One region of the Peribacillus sp. TH16 genome, then DNA from elsewhere that is predicted to be linked to it. Evidence: riboswitches for the same ligand, from Rfam matches in the RefSeq annotation. Region 1 holds a riboswitch; each other region holds the start of a gene.
What was found. Region 1 has a riboswitch for S-adenosylmethionine ahead of metK (methionine adenosyltransferase). Riboswitches for the same ligand answer to the same signal wherever they lie in the genome.
Positions count from the first base shown of each region.

Region 1 (5,402 bases):
TAAAACAGAACATTTGAAAGAAGTAAGGAAAAAAATGATTATCTAATAAACAACTGATTCTGCAAGGCCGGATATGATAGGGATCTAAAGGGTGTTGACTCAGTCAGCACCCTTTATAGTTGTGCAACATGTTAAAAAAATCATTTGAAATAATAATAGGGATCGGATAATTATTATATGTTCTGTAAATATGACTTCCTATGGGACATGGGAAGAGCAGAATTGGTTGGCTTGGCGCCACCTTCTCCCTATTTATAGGTGGCGGACCAAGAGGGAGTGGAATCATACGTATGAAAAAAGTATGATGAACTTTCTAGTTTATTATATTGGCAAACAAGGCTGTAGAGGATTTGGCTCAGGAGACCTTTGTCTGGGCTTTTGTGAAACAAAGGGGATAAGACACCAGCTGGAACATAGGAGACAGCCTCTTGGCTGTTTTTAATTCAAAAATACTGGCGCTTCAGGTTAATGTGGCTTTTACAGGAGTAAGATCGTGATGGCCGATTTATCGTTTAGATTAGTCAGTTTATAAAGAAAGGACCAAGCAAGTTTCGCTTGGTCCTTTTGTTTTCTATTTATTAAGATTAAGCAGTCGGACCGCCAAGTTCTTCAATTTCACTTGGAACGTTTCCGAATTTTTTAAAGTTTGCACGGAATTGAGCAGCAAGAGCTGTTGCTGTTTGTTTATATGCAGCAGGATCTGCCCAAGTCTTGATTGGTTGAAGCACTTCGTCAGGAACACCAGGAACATGAAGTGGAATATCCAAACCGAAGATATCGTCTTTGATAGTCTCGATGTTTGCTAATTCGCCTTCAAGTGCTGCTTGTACCATTGCACGAGTGTAAGCAAGTTTCATACGGCTACCAGTTCCGTATGCACCGCCAGTCCATCCAGTGTTGACAAGGTATACTTTTGCGCTATGCTCGTCAATTTTATCTCCAAGCATTTCAGCATAGCGTGTAGCAGGAAGAGGTAAGAATGGTGAACCGAAGCATGTTGAGAATGTAGCTTCTGGTGAAGTTACTCCTCTTTCAGTACCAGCCAATTTACTTGTGTACCCACTTAGGAAATGGAACATTGCTTGTTCTTTAGAAAGTTTGCTGATTGGAGGCAGTACGCCTGAAGCATCAGCAGTTAAGAAAATGATTGTATTTGGGTGTCCTGCGATACTTGGGTTCACGATGTTATCAATCGCTTGCATTTGGTATGCAGCACGAGTGTTTTCTGTTAATGAACTATCATCGTAGTTTGCTTCACGTGTTTCCGGGTCAACAACTACGTTTTCCAATACGGCACCGAAACGGATGGCATCGAAAATTTGCGGTTCTTTTTCACGTGAAAGGTTAATTGTTTTTGCATAGCAGCCGCCTTCGATGTTGAATACACCGTTAGAAGACCAGCCGTGCTCGTCATCACCAATCAGTTTGCGATTAGTGTCTGCAGATAAAGTTGTTTTACCAGTACCAGACAGTCCGAAGAATAAAGCGACATCTCCTTCACGTCCTACGTTAGCAGAGCAATGCATTGGAAGGATTCCAGCCTCTGGAAGTAGGTAGTTCATGATTGAGAAGATCGATTTTTTCATTTCACCTGCATATTCCGTTCCACCGATTAAGATAGTACGGCGTTCAAATGAAACGATGATGAATGTTTCGGATTGAGTTCCGTCTACTTCTGGATCTGCTTTGAAATTAGGTGCAGAAAGAATCGTGAATTCTGATTCGTGACCTCTTAGTTCTTCTTCATTTGGACGGATGAACAAAGTGTGAGCGAAAAGATTATGCCATGCATATTCATTTACAACTTGGATAGGAAGACGTGATGTTTCGTCCGCGCCAGCGAAACCTTTGAAAACAAAAATCTCTTCTTTTGCTTTTAGGTAGTCAACTACTTTATTATATAGTTTATTGAATACTTCTTCAGAGATTGGTTGGTTTACGGAACCCCAATCTACTTTGTCTTTCACAGAAGCTTCGTCTACGATATATTTATCTTTAGGTGAACGGCCAGTATATTTGCCTGTTTCAGCTTTTACTGCGCCAGTTGATGTCAGAACGCCTTCGTTTCTGCTTAATACTTTTTCAACCAATTGGGGAACTGAAAGTTGAGTTTGCACATTATTTCCTGCCAATAATTGGTGTAACTCATTAGAAACATCTACAGAATTCATATATGAGGTACCTTCCTTTGTTTTAAGTTTTTATATTACAATTAGTATAACACATTCACTTAAATAGTCTATACTATTTATTTTTTTTGTGATATTTTTTATATGGTTTCCTTAATCATTTTTTAAAATGCGTTATGAACCGAGTTCGGGTTCCTGCATATACTTGAATGGAGGAATCTGAACTGGGTGGTGTAATTAGGAAGAAAGCCCATTATCAAGATTAGAATCTTGATCGAATGGGTCTCGTTTCAGGAATATAAAAAAGGTTTTATTCTTTTAATTAATAGGAAGAAATTAAGAAAAGAACAACTTGCTATTACATCAAAAGGCAAAATCCTAAAAAGTTATTATGCGGTTCGAAGTCAGATTTTTCAAGTTCTTTTATCTATGGTAATTTTCTACATTTTCGTTTGTTTTCTACATCGAAAATCCAATAATGACAGAGGATTAGCACATTTTTTATCGTGAAAGCTGTGATGGGGAAAAATGTTCTTTTTCGAAAAGCATTGACAGATTCCGACCAAATACGATAATATCTTAAATTGTACGGATTCTCTTATCCCGAGTTGGTGGAGGGACAGGCCCTTTGAAACCCAGCAACCTGCCATATTGAACTTGACTCCAAGATCAATCGCCGAAAATAAAGCGATAGTTCTTCAAGGAATAGTGGTGATGGTGCTAACCTGAGCAAGGTAAAAAACCCTTGAACGATAAGAGTGAAAGGATAGATGACAGAATTTTAAACCTTTCCTCATTTGCCAGGGAAGGTTTTTGTGTTTTTTAGTAATTCTGTGTCTATAGTTGAAGCTAATAAGGGAAAACGAGTTCCGTAAAAAAATCAGGCTTTTGCCTACAACATACTAACTTCCAAGGAGGAAATATGATGTCAAAGAAACGTCTATTTACTTCTGAATCTGTTACAGAGGGCCATCCGGACAAGATTTGTGATCAGATTTCAGATTCCATTTTAGATGCTATCCTTGCTAAGGATGCAAATGCACGTGTTGCGTGTGAAACAAGTGTAACAACAGGTCTTGTACTTGTTGCTGGTGAAATTACAACGTCCGCTTATGTGGATATTCCACGTATCGTTCGTGATACGATTGCAGGAATTGGTTACACACGTGCGAAATACGGTTTCGATGCTGAAACTTGTGCCGTATTGAGTTCTATTGATGAGCAATCTGCTGATATCGCAGCTGGCGTAGACAAAGCGTTGGAAGCTCGTGAAGGAAATATGTCAGATGAAGAAATCGATGCAATCGGTGCAGGGGACCAAGGGCTTATGTTCGGTTTTGCTTGCAATGAAACAGAAGAGCTTATGCCACTTCCGATTTCATTAGCTCATAAACTTTCATTCCGTTTGTCTCAAGTTCGTAAAGATGAAACGCTTGCTTACTTACGTCCTGATGGTAAAACACAGGTAACGGTGGAGTATGATGAAAATAATCAACCTGTAAGAGTTGACACAATTGTTATTTCAACACAACATGATCCAGAGGTAACTCTTGAGCAAATTCAAGCTGACTTAAAAGAACATGTGATTAAAGCAGTTGTACCAGCTGAATTAATCGATGCTGGGACTAAGTACTTCATTAACCCAACTGGCCGTTTTGTAATTGGCGGACCTCAAGGGGATGCTGGTCTTACTGGACGTAAAATCATCGTTGATACGTACGGCGGATACGCTCGTCACGGTGGCGGTGCATTCTCCGGTAAAGATGCTACAAAAGTTGACCGTTCTGCGGCATACGCTGCTCGTTACGTTGCGAAAAACATCGTAGCTGCTGGCCTTGCTGACAAAGCGGAAGTACAATTGGCATACGCAATTGGTGTGGCAGAGCCTGTATCAATCTCGATTGATACATTCGGAACAGGAACAGTAAGCGAAGAAGTACTAGTTGATCTAGTACGCGCTAACTTCGACCTGCGTCCAGCTGGTATCATCAAAATGCTTGATCTTCGTCGCCCAATCTACAAACAAACAGCTGCTTACGGACACTTTGGCCGTACAGATGTTGATCTTCCTTGGGAACGCACAGATAAAGCTGAAATTTTAAAAGCACAAGCGTAATCAAATAAAAGTAAAAGGTGCCTCGCAACTAGCGAGGCACCTTTTTCAATTGTGAAATGGATTAAATTTGTCGACTAAGGGAATAATTCAAGAAATCCTATTTAAACCAGCCATTTAGTTTTTTTACTCGTGAATTATGTAGTTTTTTACTCGTGAATTTTAGTTTTACTCGTGAGTTTTAGTTTTTACTCGTGAGTTTTGGGTTTTACTCGTGAATTATGTAGTTTTACTCGTGAATTTTAGTGTTTTACTCGTGAGTTATGCAAGTTTACTCGTGAGTTTACATGAATTATTTAATGCGTTCTGCATGTTTATAGTATTGTCCTTTTTCAGCATATTCTCGGACGATACGTTCCATATCCTTGCGATCTTCATCGTTAATTTCGCGTACGACTTTAGCTGGACGGCCGAATGCCAATGTGTTTGGTGGTATGACTTTGCCTTGGGGAACAAGACTTCCAGCACCGATAAAAGCTCCTTCCCCGATCTCTGCTGCATCAAGTACAATCGTCCCCATGCCGATTAGAGCTCCTTTACGAACTTTGCAGCTATGTAAAATAACCTGATGGCCGATGGTTACTTCGTCCTCAATAATTAATGGATTATTTGGACTTTGGTGAAGAACGCTGTTATCTTGTACACTTACTTTATTACCGATTATAGTAGGGGCTACGTCGCCACGTATAACGGTATTAAACCAGATTGACGTTTCGTCGCCGATTTTCACATCACCTGTCACGACTGCATTTTCAGCAATATAAGCGCTTTCAGAGATTTCAGGTTCTTTACCTTTAAATGGATAAATAATCATTTTTAATCATTTCCTTTCCGAAGTAGATGTTTTTATGTATTATTTTAATATACCGTATGTAAATAGACTTGGCTATTTATAATAAAAATGTAGAACTTATTAGAGTTCCTTTTTGTCGAAAATCATGAATATGGTTATAATTTATATATATTATTTTTCAGCTATCATTGATCGTATACAACAAGAGAAAAGTGAAAGGGGGATTTCGAATGTGGAAATGGGAGACAGAAGGAGACGCAAAAGGCGTCATTGTCATCATTCATGGGGCAATGGAGCATCACGGCCGATATAAGTGGGTAACACAAATGTGGCTTTCAGCCGGATATCATGTTGTCATGGGCGACCT
Region 1 is NZ_JAEKEM010000009.1:2,211,036-2,216,437, reverse strand. It holds gene JFV29_RS24640 (nucleotide sugar dehydrogenase) at 1-46, shown strand, start outside; gene pckA (phosphoenolpyruvate carboxykinase (ATP)) at 585-2,171, opposite strand; SAM riboswitch class I at 2,725-2,888, shown strand; gene metK (methionine adenosyltransferase) at 3,052-4,245, shown strand; gene JFV29_RS24625 (gamma carbonic anhydrase) at 4,535-5,053, opposite strand; gene JFV29_RS24620 (alpha/beta hydrolase) at 5,266-5,402, shown strand, end outside.

Region 2 (5,402 bases), 1.6 Mb from region 1:
ACACGATAAACCGGCATGGGGTAAAATTAGCTTTTTCAGAAATCAGGGATTGTTTCCGTAGGCGGCCACGCCATTGTACCTCAAAAAAGTCTGCTTTTGCTTCATTTGTGAGCCAGACTAATTCACCATCTAACTGCAGTGGTAGAAAACTTTTAAGATCTAGGTCATTAATAAATGTACTGATTTCTGGGAAAAGGGAAGATAATTCCTTCCCGTTTCGACTCGTAATTTTTACCGTATGGGCATCTATTGTTAAAATGGCACGAAAACCGTCATATTTGACTTCATAACGCCAATCCGTGGATTTCGGGGCTTCGGGGTAATATGTTGGCAGCATCGGTTTCATTTTATTTGTACCTCCGCAATAAGTGATTGACATTATTTTTGCCAAAATAATGAGGTGTTAGAGTTGGCAAATGTTTTTTCGAATTATTTTAGACAAGAGGGAATAATAAGCCTGTACTTCTATTTATAAAAAGTTATGAGGTGATGAATATGCATACCATTTGGAAGGGAAGCATTTCTTTCGGTTTGGTGAACATTCCGATAAAACTTCATGCCGCAACGGAAGATAAGGACATATCCTTGCGAACGTTGCATAAGGAATGCCACTCACCAATTAAATACGAAAAAGTTTGTCCGGTCTGCCAGAAGGAAGTAGGCAAGGAAGACATTGTTCGTGCTTTTGAATATACAAAAGGAAAGTTTGTTGTATTAGAAGACAATGAGCTAGAAGAACTTAAAAAACAAAATGAAGAAAAATCAGTGGAAATCATGGATTTTGTTAAAATTGAAGAAATAGATCCGATATATTTTAACCGTAGTTATTTTATGTCTCCAAATGATGGTGGCATAAAAGCCTATTCCCTATTGCGGCAAGCACTCAAGGAATCGAATAAAGTTGGGTTAGCAAAAATCATCATCCGTTCAAAGGAACAAATGGCGGTTATAAGGGTTGTAGATAACACCTTGTTGATGGAAACGATTCATTATCCAGATGAAGTACGCTCCGCAGCAGATGTTCCGAATATCCCTGCAAATGATACAATTGTAAAAAAAGAAATTGATACGGCAATTTTATTAATAGATCAATTAACGACGACTTTCGATCCGACAAAATACAATGATGATTATCGAACGGCGTTACTTGAGCTGATTGAATCAAAGAAGACAGGACAGAAGACGATTACAGCCAAAACAAAAGTAACAGTGTCCAACAATGTTACCGATTTAATGGAAGCTTTACAAGCATCCATTGATCGAACGAAACCTGATAAACTGGAAGGGAAAAAAACGACGACCCGGAAAAAAGCGGCACCGAAAAAAAAGAAACAAGCGTAAAAAAAGAAGCTGAGTGGAAGACGAACCAATGTCTCTCAGCTTCTTTTTGTTTTTTCAGAAGGGGAACAAAGTGAATACAGTGGTTAAAGAGGTACACATAGCTGAAGAGTTTAAACGGAATACATATTAATAAAGTTTGTGTTTTGTATAGATAATTGGGTTGCCCGTGGAGATATTTGTAGGACTAATCTATGCGGTAGAGGAAGAATGTGAATTAAAACCCTTGGTTTTTTTAGTAAGAAAAACGAAATGGTTCTTTTTGACAGAGAAGAAGCTGAGAATTTAAAAAGAAAAGGTAGTGTTTTAGGCTGATGTGTTTTAATGGAGTGATTCTGAGCAGAGCAAAATATTATTCTGAAGATGATAGTGTCATTCAGTAAGGCGATATATGGCTGATCTTTATTGTAGGGATTGAGTAGTGGATTTGAAGAAGGCAAAAAAATTCGCTCCCTGAAGAGCGACAAAGAGGAAATTAATCGTGAAATCAACATATAGGCGACCAATTTTGTTTTTCGACTATATATTGTGTTCATATTCTACCATATTTAATTCTGAAATAGCAACCAAATTACCGAAACTATAGTACGATTTTTCTGAAAATCAGTAATTTTCCACCATTTCTCCCGGAAGTAGACGTTTTTATCTTCTCTGAAATAGTAAAGTAATTAAAATAGATGCAGAATAAAATGAATTTTTAGTATAATGTATTTATATAAGGATGATATAAAGTAAATAGGATTGGAAGATGTTAATTGGAAAATGGAAAAATCGTGTCCCTTCAAGCCGGAAAGCCTAAACAGGAAATGTTTTCGAATGTTAAGATTTTATCAGCTATGGATAAAAAAACTTTGGATAATGTGACCGTAACAAAATCAGGAATAGTTGGAGACGGAGTAGGGAATCTAAAGTTCCATGGAGGCCCTGACCGTGCATTGTGCATTTATCCTTTTGAGCATTACTCATTTTGGAATGAAAAATTCTCTAAACAGCTTGATATCCCTGCTTTTGGTGAGAATTTAACAGTAGCTGGGATGATGGAAACTCAAACGTATATCGGTGATATCTATCAAATAGGTGGGACAATTGTTCAGATCACCCAAGTACGAATTCCTTGCTCGACTATTTCTCATTTTAACCAAGAACCTAAGTTTTTGACATCAGTGATGAAAACAAGTTTTACTGGTTATTTTGCAAAGGTCATTCAAGAAGGAGTTATTAAAAAACAAGATGAAATTGTTTTATTAGATCGACTTCAAGAAAACATCTCTGTATATTATGCAACTGAAGTGATCCTGCATAATCGAGACGGACAGGATGGAGCTCATGCTCTACTTTCTGTAGATTCGTTAGCGGAGGACTGGAAACAAAGGATATTAAAGAGAGTTTAAACTTTGAAGGATGTATGATCTTAGTAGAAAAGAAAAAAATGACTATCAAACTATTGAAATTGACAGATTATTAATGTAAATTAAATATAAACAAATTTTGAAATGTTAAGAAAACTTTATAATGGATCTTATCGAGAGAGGTGGAGGGACTGGCCCGAGGAAACCTCAGCAACCAGCTTAGGCAAAGGTGCTAAATCCAGCAAGCAGAGCTTGATAGATGAGGAGAATGTTTCAAAAAACCTTCTTCTTTGAGAAGGTTTTTTTTCTTTTCTCTCATACTCATAGAAAACGACAAAAACAGAATTGTTTTTGAGAGAGGGTGTACATATGGATTTTCGTAAAGAATTGAAAGAAAGAATGCTGGTTGGAGAAGGAGCAATGGGAACATTATTATACTCATATGGAATCGATCAATGTTATGAGGAATTAAACTGCACTAATCCTGATCAAATTGAATCCATTCATCGTGCCTATTTAGAAGCAGGTGCTGATATTCTACAATCGAATACTTACGGAGCCAACTTTAATAAATTGAAAAGGCATGGTCTTGAAGATGAAGTAAGCCGAATTAACCGACAGGGAGTTATCCTTGCTAAAAAAGCTGCAAAAGGCAATGCATTTGTATTTGGTACTATAGGGGCTCAGCGAAGTATCCGTAAATCGGATTTAAGCATGGAAGAAATTAAGCGAGGTTTTCGTGAGCAGCTATATAGTCTGCTTATAGAAAATCCTGATGGGATTCTCCTTGAAACATTTTATGATCTGGAAGAACTTGAAACCGTGTTGCAAATTGCTAAAAAAGAAACGGAATTGCCAATTATTGCAAATGTATCGATGCATGAATTAGGTAATCTTCAAAATGGGATCCATTTAAATGAAGCATTTCAAAAACTCGAGCAATTGGGTGCTGATGTTGTTGGTGTGAATTGCCGTCTAGGTCCACATCATATGATTCGCGCCTTGGAAGAAGTGACTTTGCCAAAGCATGCGGCTATCGCTATCTATCCAAATGCTAGCCTACCGGATTACGTGGATGGAAGACTAGTTTATAAAGCAGTGCCTGAATATTTTGGCTCAAGTGCCCTTGAGCTTCGTGAGCAGGGTGCCACGATAATCGGTGGGTGTTGTGGAACAACACCACTTCATATTCAATCTGTGAAAAATGCGATTGGGAGTTTAGTTCCAGTAGAAGAAAAAATGACGAAAGCACGTGAAATCGAAATAATTGAAGTGAATCATAGAGAACTGGAACTACCCCTGCATGAGCAGGCCAAAACTGAAAGAACGATTCTTGTTGAACTTGATCCGCCGAAAAAATTAGGAATTGAAGGTTTTATGGCTGGTGCGGAGGCATTGAAAAATGCGGGTGTTGATTCGATTACATTAGCTGATAATTCACTTGCTTCGCCGAGGATATCTAATGAGGCGCTGGCCAATTTGTTGAAAAACCAATTAGATGTAAATCCAATGGTGCATATTACGTGCCGTGATAGGAACTTAATTGGCCTTCAATCACATTTAATGGGGCTTCAAACGGTGGGGTTGAACGAGATTCTGATTATCACTGGTGATCCTTCAAAAATAGGGGACTTCCCAGGTGCAACTTCAGTCTATGATTTATCGTCATTTGACTTAATTAGTATGGTAAAACAATTTAATGAAGGTCTTTCCTATTCCGGTCAAAGTCTTGGTCAACGGGCAAATTTTAAAATTGCGGCTGCCTTTAACCCAAATGTGAAATATTTGAATAAGGCCGTTCAGCGGATGGAAAAGAAGATTGCTTGCGGTGCTCAGTCCTTTTTGACCCAACCAATTTATTCAGTTGATCAGATTGAAGAGGTTTATGAAGCGACAAAACATATAGATACTCCGATTTTCGTCGGAATTATGCCGTTAACGAGCACACGAAATGCGGAATTTATCCATAACGAAATACCGGGTATTAAATTACCTGATAATGTAAGGCGGGCTATGGCTTTAGCTGGGGATGACCCGATAAAGTCAAGAATGGAAGGTGTGAATATCGCCAGAGAACTGGTGGACGCCGCAAGAGAAAAATTCAAGGGGATTTATTTAATTACACCATTCCTTCGCTATGAAATGACTGCGGAACTTACAAAATATATTAGAGAAGTCGATAGTAAACATACATCAGAGGTGGCAGTACATGAATAAAAAAGCGATTCAAGAACAGTTAAAGTCTAAGATTCTCCTTCTTGATGGTGCAATGGGAACCATGCTACAAGCTGAGAATTTAACAGCAAAGGACTTTGGGGGAGAACAATTCGAGGGATGTAATGAATATTTATCACTGACGCAACCTGAAATCATCCAAACCATCCATGAAAAATACTTAGCAGCAGGTGCCGATATTATTGAGACAAATACCTTCGGAGCCACGAGCATCGTTCTTGAGGAATACCAAATAAGTACGATTGCTTATAAGCTTAATAAAATTTCAGCTGAACTTGCCGTGAAAGCTTGTGAAAAATATTCAAATGATAAATGGCCAAGATATGTTGCTGGTTCAATGGGACCAACAACAAAAACACTTTCTGTTACAGGAGGAACCACATTTGATATTTTAACCGATTCTTATGAAGAACAGGCACTCGGTCTATTAGACGGTGGTGTGGACCTGTTGTTAGTGGAAACCTGTCAGGATATGCTTAA
Region 2 is NZ_JAEKEM010000009.1:605,714-611,115, reverse strand. It holds gene JFV29_RS16865 (DNA ligase D) at 1-346, opposite strand, end outside; gene ku (non-homologous end joining protein Ku) at 496-1,341, shown strand; gene JFV29_RS16855 (MOSC domain-containing protein) at 2,094-2,729, shown strand; SAM riboswitch class I at 2,855-2,953, shown strand; gene JFV29_RS16850 (bifunctional homocysteine S-methyltransferase/methylenetetrahydrofolate reductase) at 3,057-4,904, shown strand; gene metH (methionine synthase) at 4,897-5,402, shown strand, end outside.
Region 2: linked by a shared signal. The riboswitch ahead of JFV29_RS16850 (bifunctional homocysteine S-methyltransferase/methylenetetrahydrofolate reductase) and the one ahead of metK (methionine adenosyltransferase) in region 1 are both predicted to bind S-adenosylmethionine.

Region 3 (5,402 bases), on a different contig from region 1:
ACTCGGTAATATTCATGATAATGATAATCAATGCTACTATCACATATGCTCCTGCCATAATCGGTACGATGACTTCAGATACTTTTGCAATCATTTTAATGCCTCCAAAAATGATGACAGCCGTAACAAGAGCAAGGATGATTGCCGTAACCCACTTATCGATCCCAAACGATTCATTGAACGCACTTGTGATCGTGTTGGCTTGTACAGAGTTGAAAGCAAGCCCAAATGTAAGCGAAATCAATACAGCGAACGTGATACCCATCCAACGGGCATTCAATGCTTTTTCCATATAATAAGCAGGGCCACCTCGGAATGTATCGCCATCCTTGACCTTATAAATTTGTGCAAGTGTACTTTCAATGAAGGCAGAGGCAGACCCGATAAGTGCTATTAACCACATCCAGAAAACGGCTCCTGGACCACCCATTGTGATGGCTATGGCAACACCTGCAAGGTTACCTGTTCCAACCCGTGAAGCAGTACTGATGCAAAAAGCCTGAAACGATGTCACACCTTTTTTATCCGCTGTGGCACCTTCTCCCAAAAGCCTGAACATTTCCCCTACCATTCTGAATTGGACAAACTTCGTACGAACGGAAAAATAAAGACCCAATCCAATCAGCATAATAATCAGTATTTTTGACCACAGTAAATCATTTGTTCCACTAATAAAACTTCCTAACATCTCCATTAAAAACAAACCACCTCTAATTATTAACTTATATATGATAGCAATTGACAACCATTGTTTATTTCCCCATTCTCTCGGTAAGATAAACGATAGAAGTCCATAGTAAAAAAGGGAGATTCAAGAATGAATCCCCAATACAATAATCTATTATATCCTACCATTCAATTTATTTCATTCATAAATTTGAGGAATGAATCGGGAAACTCCCATCGAGAATAAGAATGATATAATATTCTGTATCATTTCTAAATATAAATAATTATTCTCCCACGCTTTCTGATATTTTCAATTGAACCCTTATAAGATCAAAATTGTAAAGTGTTCCATGAATAAAAGCTAAATATATATTTATTAAAATGGACGCATATAAAAAAACACCCTAGATCTAAAGATTCAGGGTGTTTTTCTGTTTAATTCACTTTTTCAAGAAGTATATTTCTTCTCTTCGCTCCCTGAAAATCGCGGAAAACCAATCAAAATGGCTATGACTCCACAAATCCCAATTAATACTGGGTAAAAAGAATAGGGTAAAATACTTACAGGTGAAATTTGTGCTACCCCCGCCGCAACAAGCAGTTGTGCCCCGTATGGAATTAACCCTTGAATACAACAAGCAAAAACGTCAAGCAAACTCGCCGATTTACGGGGATCGATGCCATACTTTTCCGCAATATTTTTGGCTAGCGGACCGGCAATGATAATAGAAATCGTGTTATTTGCCGTAGATAGATTTGTCAAACCGACTAGACCGGCAATGCTGAATTCAGCACCTTTTCTTGATTTGCTATTACGGGTCACGACGTGGAGAAGATAATCGATGCCGCCGTTATGTTTGATGACTGACACCATACCAGCAATTAAAATGGCAAGAAAAGAGATCTCATACATTCCCGCCATTCCATCCCCCATTTTTTGAATGACGCCCATCAGTTGATAACTACCATCCGCTAACCCGATAATTCCGGCAAACACAATACCGATGGAGAGGACAAGGAACACATTGACTCCAGCTAATGCAGTGATCAAAACGCAAATATAAGGTAGAATCTTCACCCAATTATAGGAATGTTGAGAGATAGCTGCTTGTTCACCCATTGTTAAAAAGCCAAGGATGACACATGTGATGATGGCCGCAGGTAAAACAATGAAAAAATTCACTTTAAACTTATCCTTCATTTTCGTTCCCTGCGTTCGAACAGCTGCAATTGTCGTATCTGAAATGAAAGATAGGTTGTCACCAAACATCGCACCACCGATAACGGCGGCCATTGAAAGGGCAAGCGAAATATCGGTTTGTTCACTAATTCCTACACCTATAGGTGCTAGCGCTACGATTGTTCCCATGCTTGTCCCCATAGATAGAGAAATAAAACAAGCGATAATGAAAATACCTACCATTAATAGATTTTGCGGAAAAACCGATAACGCAAGATTCACCGTTGATTCTACCGCACCCATTCCATTCGCCACTTCTGAAAAAGCACCGGCCAAAAGGAAAATGATAACCATTAACATAATATTGGAGTCCCCGGCACCTTTACAAAAGATTTCAACTTTTTGATTGAAAGACTCTTTTCGATTCATTGCCAATGCAGCCGCTGATGCAATCGCAATCGCCACAATCACCGGAAATGAATAAAAATCTCTTGTAATAACCCCGGAACCTATAAATAAAATTAAAAAAACGACAAATGGGACTAAAGCCCAAGGATTCCCTTTATTGTTTGTACTCATGATGAACACCTCTTTTTATTTTTCCCATGACAAATATGTCATAGCCCTTATTCATTGAACTAATTCGGTAAAAAATTCTAGTAAGATCCAACATTTCTTTCATATTATTGTAAGCATGACTCCAAAAGCATAATAGCCAATACGAAGCTAAAGCTAAACCATCGAACGTGAAAAAAGACCTCTTCTATTAAACAATAAGAAGAGGTCTTTTAATCTATAAAAAACACCCTCCTCATCTTTCAGACGTATTCGCCTGCTGGATTTGGCACAGCACTCCTATTAAGTCTGCTGCCGAGACATCTTCGGGCCAGTCCCTCCGTCTCTCTTGATAAGAAGATCCAAATTACGTAATGATATTATCAAATGTTCCGATGTCTACGAGTAAAGAATCAGGCAGGTTAACAAGTGCACTGCATTGTTCGATTGCTAAGTTGTCTTTTTGCAGTCCTAGCTTTTCATCCATTCACTCTAGGAAAGTAACATCGATACCCGCATCGAAAAGCAAATATAAGAGTACAGTATTTTATGTATTTCCGCAAGGTGTAGCCTAAAGTATTTTATAAAGAGGTTTTTTTCAAATGAGTAAAGAGGAACTTATGAATGAAGATAAAGTACTTCACCTTTAATTGAAAAGAGAAAAACAAAAAGAGGTCCTAGGACCTCTCAGCAAATTTGGTGTATTAACTTAGGTGAATTATTTTTAGGTGAGTTCACATCATTCGATACCTCAAAAGCTTCCATCTGTTCAGTATCAAATGATTTTAAGTATTGCTGTAGATATGCAGTATCATTAATTGAAGGATCCAGCCAAGTCTTTTCATCTTCAGGTTTAAGTAAAACTGGCATGCGATCATGAATACTAGTCATTAGCTCATTCGGAGTAGTTGTAATAACTGAGCAGGAATATATCGTGATACCTTCAGGTGATTTCCATGATTCCCAGAGACCAGCCATTCCAAATGGGGCATTACTCTTAAGTTTTATTCGCATGGGTATTTTACGTTCTGGTGTCTTCTTCCACTCATAAAAAGAGTCGGCAAGTATCAAACACCGTTTCTTCTTATACGAATTCTTAAAACTTGTTTTCTCAGCAATGGTCTCCGCTCGGGCATTAATCATCTTGTAGCCCATTTTCTCATCTTTTGCCCAGTAAGGTATGAGTCCCCAACGAAGATATCCAAGTCGATTCATAGATCCGTCATTAATAACGGATAAGACAGAGTGAGAAGGTGCTATGTTGTAGCTGAATTGGTACTCGGCATTAAATGGCGCTTGAATATCAAACCTGTCAATTATTTCTTCAATGTCTGTGAAAAGGGTGAAACGCCCGCACATAATATCGCCTACTGTTTTAAGATTTATTATGATTGTAACAAATGGAGAGTTCAGTAACAAATTAGCGTTCTAAAATCCTAATGTCAGTAAAAGGTTGATTAAATAATTCGCTAGTAATCAATAGTGTGCCAAGGACTTCTCTTTCATCTTCAGCTTTAATAATTTCTGACAGAATTACTGTGCTGCCATTCTTAACTGTAACATTATATTCATTCAAAGTTTCACCCCCTGATATGACTTGATAATTGTTATTATAAACCAAAAACACACTTATAAAAACTAAAGAGCACCGTCATCAATTAACTAAACGCAAGGAGAAAAGCATTGAAAACATACGTTCAATTATGCAATTTTTTTAATCTAGTGATCAAGTGAAGAGTTAATTTCATCTCGTAGGATCACTAGTTATTTACACGAAATTCCCAAGCAGGTTTTCATAGGTAATTCGTTTTTTGACTACTTCATATAGGCTACACTGAAGCCCATAATTTCATTGATTATTACTGAAAAGAATGATTTTTTATTTCAACACAAGTATGGATTACCATGCGTTTGTTTTAATTACTTATATGTATAGAGTGATCGCTATTAATCTATCGCTCTGGATCAGCTTCAAAAATTCACCCTTTTCTTATTAACTCTTAATTTCATTTGAAAATTAAATGTAAAAAATATAATCCTCCGGTAAGACTCTTTTTAAGAACTTCTTTGTTCTTTCTTCTTTTGGTTTCACAAAAATATCTTTAGGTGATCCTTCTTCTACTACGACACCAGCATCCATAAATATTACTCTGTTTGCTACATCCTTTGCAAAAGACATTTCATGCGTGACCACTAACATGGTTGTTCCTTCTTTTGCTATTTGCTTCATTACTGTTAAAACTTCACCGACAAGTTCAGGATCAAGTGCAGAAGTTGGTTCGTCAAATAGAATAATGTCAGGATTTAAAGCTACTGCTCTCGCAATGCCAACCCTTTGTTGCTGACCACCTGATAGTTCAATAGGGTAAGCATTGTATTTTTCTGACAGACCTACTTTATCTAATGCTTTTTTACCAATCTCATTTGCTTCGGCTTTCGCAATCTTCCTTCCAATAACAAGACCTTCTGTCACATTTTCTAATGCCGTTTTATTATTAAACAGATTATAATTTTGAAATACAAAAGCGATCTTTTGCCTAATTCCATGAATCGCCTTTTTTGATGCTGTTTTAAGATTTACATCAATATCCCCAAAAATTGCATGTCCTTGATCTGCTTTTTCAAGAAAGTTAATGCATCGAAGTAATGTTGTCTTTCCTGAACCGCTTGGGCCCAGAATTACTACCACGTCACCCTTTTCTATTTTTAAATCTACACCTTTTAAAATCTCATTTTCTCCAAATGATTTATGGATATTTGTAATTTCTAACATCATGTCCACCTCCTGCTTCATTTCAAATACCTACTGCTCTATACCTACTTAAACGTTTTTCATACAGCTTAAATAAATACTCTACTAAACTACATAAAATCAGGTATACAAGAAAGATATCAATATAAGCCTCAACATAATTGTAGCCTACATTGGCAGCTACCTTGGCTCTTAGAGTAATTTCTTGCAATGACAATGCATATCCGAGAGATGTTGCTTTAATTA
Region 3 is NZ_JAEKEM010000002.1:292,703-298,104, forward strand. It holds gene JFV29_RS01440 (alanine/glycine:cation symporter family protein) at 1-694, opposite strand, end outside; gene JFV29_RS01445 (Na+/H+ antiporter NhaC family protein) at 1,118-2,428, opposite strand; SAM riboswitch class I at 2,658-2,763, opposite strand; gene JFV29_RS01450 (SOS response-associated peptidase) at 3,092-3,763, opposite strand; gene JFV29_RS01455 (hypothetical protein) at 3,825-3,980, opposite strand; gene JFV29_RS01460 (amino acid ABC transporter ATP-binding protein) at 4,422-5,177, opposite strand; gene JFV29_RS01465 (amino acid ABC transporter permease) at 5,200-5,402, opposite strand, start outside.
Region 3: linked by a shared signal. The riboswitch ahead of JFV29_RS01445 (Na+/H+ antiporter NhaC family protein) and the one ahead of metK (methionine adenosyltransferase) in region 1 are both predicted to bind S-adenosylmethionine.